2 regions of the Variovorax sp. Soil_C_39 genome follow, and region 1 is predicted to be linked to the other one. Evidence: riboswitches for the same ligand, from Rfam matches in the RefSeq annotation. Region 1 holds a riboswitch; the other holds the start of a gene.
What was found. Region 1 has a riboswitch for glycine ahead of gcvT (glycine cleavage system aminomethyltransferase GcvT). Riboswitches for the same ligand answer to the same signal wherever they lie in the genome.
Positions count from the first base shown of each region.

Region 1 (3,395 bases):
GACCATGCCGGCCACGGGCATGATGTCCTTCGGCGCCTGCGGGAAGCCATGCATCGGCCCCAGGCTGCGGCCCTGCCCCAGTTGGTCGTCGCGCTCGCGGGCCTGGGCGTGCAGCGCATCGCGGTCGGCGTGCGCCACGATGGCATTGACCACCGGATTGAGCCGGTCGATCTGCGCCAGGTAGGCATCGAGCACTTCGACGCACGAGACCTCGCGCGAATGGATGGCATGCGAAAGCGCTGTGGCGCTGAGTTCCACGATGGCCGAAGCCACCGGCGCCGGCGTGGCCGATCGGGGTTTGTGCATGCCTCTCCTGCGGAAAAATGACGGGACGAAGTCAGAATAAGCGCCCGCCAGCCATACGACAATCGCCGTTTGTTGCAAGAATCGTTGCGTTTTACGCAAACCTAGGAAGGTTTTCGATGCTGTCCGACCGACTGCAGGACACGGCGCTGCGCTACTTTCTCGAGGTGGTTCGCAGCGGCTCCGTGAGCGAGGCCGCCTCGCGGCTCAGCGTGTCGCCCTCGGCCGTAAGCCGGCAGGTGGCGGCATTGGAAGAACTGCTCGGCGTGCCGCTGTTCGAGCGGCACGCGCGCGGCATGGCGCCCAGCGCCGCCGGCGAACTGCTGGCCGCGCATGCGCGCCGCGGCGCGATGGAGGCCGACCGCGTGGTGTCCGACATCCAGGCGCTGCAGGGTCTGCGCCGGGGCCTGGTGCGCCTGGCCAGTTCGTCCGGCTTCGCCATCGAGTTCCTGCCCGGCGCGATGGCCGAATTCCGTGCCCGCCACCCTGGCATCCTGTTCCACCTCCGCGTGGTGGCGCCGGCCCAGGTAACCGCGGCGGTGCGCAATGGCGACGTGGACATCGGCCTCACCTACAGCCGGGCTGCCGAGCGCGACATCCAGGTGCAGCACATGCAGGCGGCGCCCGTCCACGCGATCATGCGGCCCGACCATCCGCTCGCGCGCTTTTCCACCGTCACGCTGGCGCAGATGCATCCGCATCCGATCGCCCTGCCAGAGCGCGACAACACGGTGCGCCAGTTGTTCGACATCGGCTGCAGCCAGCGGCGGCTGGTGTTCGACCCGGTGCTGGTCAGCAACCATTTCGAGTCGCTCACCAACTTCGTGCTGCACGGCGGCGGCCTGTCGATTTCGGGCGAGGTGACGGTGCGCGACCGTGCGCGGCGCGGCGAGCTGCATGCCGCACCGATCCGCGAGCGCGGCATGAACGGCCGCGCCGTCGAGGTCCAGACCCTCGCCGGACGCACGCTGCCACAGGGCGTCAGCGCCTTTCTCGACCATCTGCGTGCGGAACTGCCGCCGTCCCGCGCGGCCGGCCCGCAGCGCGATCCACTACACTCGCCGGGTCAGGAGAGAGCTTCGCCACGCGAGGCCGCCGAAGGCGCAGGGAACCCCCGAACGCTCAGGCAAAAGGACTGACACAGCGACAGCGAACGCCGTCGCTTCCTTGCTGGAGAGAGGCCGTTGCAGCGCGCGTTTGCGGCGACGGCCCACCGAAGGAGCAAACCCCGATCGTGGGGCGAATCTCTCAGGTAAAGCGGACAGCAGGGGTGGCCCATGGCTTGCGCCATGGAATTCGACTGCCCCTTTGGAGAGTGCCCCGTGGCTGCTTCCGCTGACCAACAACAACCATTGCTCAAGACCCCGCTGCACGACCTGCACGTCGAGCTCGGCGCCCGCATGGTGCCGTTCGCCGGCTATTCGATGCCGGTGCAGTACCCCGCCGGCCTGATGGCCGAGCACCGCCATACGCGCGAGCAGGCCGGGCTGTTCGATATCTCGCACATGGGCCAGTTGCGCCTGGTCGGGCCCGACGCCGCCGCCGCCTTCGAGACGCTGATGCCGGTCGACGTGATCGACCTGGCCCCGGGCAAGCAGCGCTACGGCCTGCTGCTGAACGACGAAGGCGGCATCCTCGACGACCTGATGTTCTTCAACGAGGGGCACGGCTCGCTCTTCGTGATCGTCAACGGCGCCTGCAAGATGGCCGACATCGCGCACATCCAGCAGAAGATCGGCGCACGCTGCGAGGTGCAGCCCCTGCCCGACCACGCGCTGCTCGCGCTGCAGGGGCCGCAGGCCGCCGCGGTGCTCGCAAGGCTCTCGCCCGGCGCCGAGCGCTTCGTGTTCATGACCGGCGGCGCAGTGCAGATCGGCGGCATTCCAGCCTTCGTCACGCGCAGCGGCTACACCGGCGAAGACGGCTTCGAGATCTCGGTCGCCGGCCGTGACGCCGACGCCCTGGCCCGCCTGCTGCTCACCCAGGCCGAGGTCAAGCCGATCGGCCTGGGCGCGCGCAATTCGCTGCGGCTCGAGGCCGGCCTGTGCCTTTACGGCAACGATATCGACACCACCACCACGCCGGTCGAGGCCTCGCTCAACTGGGCGATCCAGAAGGTGCGCCGCGCGGGCGGCGCGCGCGAAGGCGGCTTCCCGGGCGCGGCCCGGGTGCTGGCGCAGTTGGCATCGGCCACGTCGGGCGCGGCCGGCCGCACCGACCACGACACGCTCACGCGCAAGCGCGTTGGCCTGGTGGCGCTCGAGCGCATACCGGTGCGCGACGGCACGGTGCTGCAATCGTTCGAGGGCCAGGACATAGGCCTCGTGACGAGCGGCCTGCTCGGCCCCACGGCCGACCGCCCGGTCGCGATGGGCTACGTGGCCATGGCCTTCGCCGAGCCCGGCACGCGCGTGCAGGCCATCGTGCGGGGCAAGCCCGTTCCGATGGAAGTCTCGGCCATGCCTTTCGTGCCCACGCGCTACTACCGCGGCTGAGCTCGGCATTTCATTTTTTCCACGAGGAGTTTTTTCACATGACCATCAAGTACACCAAGGACCACGAATGGGTCTCGGCCGAAGGCGACGCGGCCACCGTCGGCATCACCGTGCATGCGCAGGATGCGCTCGGCGACGTGGTGTTCGTCGACCTGCCCGACGTGGGCAAGACCTTCGCGCAGGGCGAAGTGGCCGGTGTCGTCGAATCGGTGAAGGCCGCGGCCGACGTGTTCATGCCCGTGTCGGGCGAGATCACCGAAGTGAACGAGGCGCTGCGCGCCGATCCTTCGCTCGCCAACAGCGACCCGCTGGCCGCGGGCTGGTTCTTCAAGGTCAAGCTCAGCGAACCTGCGCAGCTCGACGCGCTGCTCGACGCCGCCTCCTACGACCAGTTCGCAGCCGAGTCCTGATGCACCGCTGAAGACGGGCTGGCCGCACGCGACGCGTCCGGCAGCCCCGCCCTTGCCTTTTCCCCCCGACACCGCCATGCCCACCCCTTCCCTCCCCTCCCTGCAAGAACTCGAGAATGCCGAGGAATTCCTCGCCCGCCACATCGGCATCGATGCGGCCGACGAAGCGCGCATGCTGCCGGTGATC
Region 1 is NZ_JBDGJQ010000007.1:275,608-279,002, forward strand. Features, by position in the region: gene AC3A6J_RS19565 (amidase) at 1-306, opposite strand, end outside; partial or broken gene AC3A6J_RS19570 (LysR family transcriptional regulator) at 423-1,325, shown strand; glycine riboswitch at 1,361-1,451, shown strand; glycine riboswitch at 1,464-1,578, shown strand; gene gcvT (glycine cleavage system aminomethyltransferase GcvT) at 1,626-2,798, shown strand; gene gcvH (glycine cleavage system protein GcvH) at 2,837-3,208, shown strand; gene gcvP (aminomethyl-transferring glycine dehydrogenase) at 3,285-3,395, shown strand, end outside.

Region 2 (3,395 bases), on a different contig from region 1:
CGCCAGGCTGCGCTGCAGCTCCCAGCCGACCTGTCCGCCCTTGCCCAGCAACAGCAGCTTCATGCGGCGTCCTTCGTGTCGTACTGCTTCTCGACCCATTCGCGGTAGGCGCCGCTCTGCACGTTGCGCACCCATTCGCCGTTGGCCAGGTACCACTCGACCGTCTTGCGGATGCCGGTGTCGAAGGTCTCGGCCGGCTTCCAGCCGAGTTCGCGCTCGAGCTTGCGCGCATCGATCGCATAGCGCCGGTCATGGCCGGGGCGGTCGGTGACGTAGCTGATCTGTTCCTTGTAGGGCTTGCCGTCCGCGCGCGGGCGCAGTTCGTCGAGCAGCGCACACACCGTGTTGACGATCTCGATGTTGGGCTTCTCGTTCCAGCCGCCCACGTTGTAGGTCTCGCCGAGCCGGCCGGCCTCGAGCACGCGGCGAATGGCGCTGCAATGGTCCTTCACGTAGAGCCAGTCGCGCACCTGCATGCCGTCGCCATACACCGGCAGCGGCTTGCCGGCCAGCGCATTGACGATCATCAGCGGGATCAGCTTTTCCGGGAAGTGGAACGGCCCGTAGTTGTTCGAGCAGTTGGTGGTGAGCACCGGCAGGCCGTAGGTGTGGTGCCAGGCGCGCACGAGGTGGTCGCTGGCGGCCTTGCTGGCCGAGTAAGGGCTGTTGGGCTCGTACTTGTTGTCTTCGGTGAAGGCAGGATCGGTCTTCGAGAGCGAGCCGTAGACCTCGTCGGTCGACACGTGCAAGAAGCGGAAAGCGGCCTTCTGGTCGGCGGGCAGCGCATTCCAGTGGCCGCGCACCGATTCGAGCAGGCGGAAGGTGCCGAGCACGTTGGTCTGCACGAAGTCTTCGGGGCCGTGGATCGAGCGGTCCACATGCGATTCGGCGGCGAAATTGACGACCGCCCGGACCTTGTGTTCGGCCAGCAGGCGATCGACGAGCGCGCTGTCGCCGATGTCGCCCTGCACGAAGATGTGCCGGGCATCGCCCTTGCGCGAAGCGAGCGTCTCGAGGTTGCCCGCGTAGGTCAGCTTGTCGAGGTTCACGACCGGTTCATCGCTCTGCGCGAGCCAGTCGAGTACGAAATTGGCGCCGATGAAGCCCGCGCCGCCGGTTACCAGGATCATGGAGTCCCCTGCTGAAATGGAACGATCGCCACCCGGCGATTGAACAGGCGATTATCCCATCGGGCCAGAGCGATCAAGCCGCCGGGCATACAATCGCGCCACTGCAGGAGAGCGGACAACATGCGTTGTCCCACCGAAGGCGCAAACTCCCATAAACGCTCAGGTCGGCCGAAGAGGCCTGTACTGCACCAACTGACACGCCGTCTGGAGAGACGTCACCCCGCGTGACGCGCCGAAGGAGCAAACCCGCTGCGGGCGCAGCGGGTGAATCTCTCAGGTACCGAGGACAGGGGGAGCGGCAACTTGGACGGCGATCGTCCGGTTGCTCGCTATGCAAAGCACAGCGACCCCGCCGCCATCCAAGCGCACCTCGAAAGAAGTACCTGAAATGCGCGTGAACGTTCTTGGCGCCGGCCTGCTCGGCGTGACCTCGGCCTATTACCTTCAACAGCTCGGCCACGATGTGACCGTGATCGACCGGCAGGCCACGCCGGCGGCAGAAACCAGCTTTGCCAACGGCGGGCAGATCTCGGTCAGCCATGCCGAACCCTGGGCCAATCCGGGCGCCCCGCTCAAGGTGCTGCAGTGGCTCGGCAAGGAAGACGCACCGCTGCTGTTCCGCGTGCGCGCCGACATGCGCCAGTGGCTCTGGGGCCTGCAGTTCCTGCGCGAATGCACACCCGCGCGCACCCGGCACAACATCGAGCAGATCGTGCGGCTGGGCACCTACAGCCGCGAGGTGCTGCAGCAGCTGCGCCGCGACACCAGTCTGGCGTACGACCAGCGCACGCAAGGCATCCTGCACTTCTACACGACCCAGAAGGAGTTCGATGCCGCCCTCGCGCCGGCCGAGCAGATGCGCGCGCTGGGCTGCGAGCGGCAGGTGATCTCGGCCGACGAGGCCGTGGCCATCGAGCCCGCGCTCGCGCACATCCGGCCGAAGCTGGCCGGCGCCACCTACACCGCAGAAGACGAGTCGGGCGATGCGAACCTCTTTGCGCGCGAACTCGCCAGGCTCGCCGCAGCGGCCGGGGTGAAGTTCCTCATGAGCCACACGGTGACCGCGCTGCGCGAGGCCGGCGGCCGGCTCGACCATGTCGAGGCGACCGACTCCGAAGGCCGCTTCCAGCGCATCGGCGGCGATGCGTTCGTGCTCGCGATGGGTTCGCTGAGCCCGGTCGTCGCGGCACCGCTCGGCATTCGCCTGCCGATCTATCCGGCCAAGGGCTACTCGGTGACGCTGCCGGTCAAGGACGCCTCGAAGGCGCACCAGGTCTCGCTCACGGACGACGAATTCAAGCTCGTGTTCTCGCGCTACACCTCGCCGGGCGCCGAGGGGGGCGACCGCCTGCGCATTGCGGGCACGGCCGAACTCAACGGCTACGACCGCGACCTGAACCGCGTGCGCTGCGAGGCCATCGTGCGGCGCGTCGAAGAACTGTTCCCCGGCGCGGGCGACACCACACAGGCGCAGTTCTGGACCGGCCTGCGCCCCGCGACGCCGAGCAACGTACCGATGATCGGCAAGACGAAGCTGCCGAACCTGTACCTCAACACCGGCCACGGCACGCTGGGCTGGACGCATGCCTGCGGATCGGGCAAATCGATCGCGCGCATCGTGACCGGGCTCGCGCCCGAAGTGGACTTTGCGTTCACGGGGATGCCGCGGCCGGCGCGCGGGGTCATGGCAGCGGCCGTGGGCTGAGCCAGGGCCGACTGACCGCGGACGTCCGCGGTCAGTCGGCAGCCGCAAACACCGTCAGCACGCCGGTATACCCATACAGCCGGTGCCGCGCGATCTCGCCGGCCGCGAAGAAGCCGACCAGCGGCACGTCGCCGAGCGCATGCCGCACGATCTGCAGTTCGGCGCCGGGTGCGCCGAAATGCGGGCCGCCGCGCCCCGAGCAGCTCACGTACACAGCACCCGCGATGCGGCGCGCCGGATGCGGTGCGGCCTCGGCCTCCCCGGCCGCCACGGCGCGCGCGGTGGCCAGCGTCTGCTCCTCGGGCTCGAGTTCTTCGCGGATCTCGGCGCAGATGCGCATCAGGTCCGCGCGCGCGGCCTGCGCATTGCGGCGGCAGAAGCTCAGCCGCATGCCGGCTTCGGCCACGTCGGCGATCGCCACGCCGCGGCGCGTCGGATCGAGCCCGATGATGTGACGTACCAGCACGTCGGCGCCCAGGTCGCCGGTACGGCGGATGCCGTCACTGCCCGCATCGGCCAGGCCCACCAGCGTGTTGCGCACCGCGTCGATGGCCTCCTGC
Region 2 is NZ_JBDGJQ010000008.1:194,636-198,030, forward strand. Features, by position in the region: gene rfbD (dTDP-4-dehydrorhamnose reductase) at 1-63, opposite strand, end outside; gene rfbB (dTDP-glucose 4,6-dehydratase) at 60-1,130, opposite strand; glycine riboswitch at 1,225-1,321, shown strand; glycine riboswitch at 1,325-1,430, shown strand; gene AC3A6J_RS20520 (D-amino acid dehydrogenase) at 1,519-2,835, shown strand; gene AC3A6J_RS20525 (FIST signal transduction protein) at 2,867-3,395, opposite strand, start outside.
Region 2: it holds a riboswitch for glycine, as region 1 does, so the genes downstream of both, AC3A6J_RS20520 (D-amino acid dehydrogenase) here and gcvT (glycine cleavage system aminomethyltransferase GcvT) in region 1, are expected to answer to the same signal.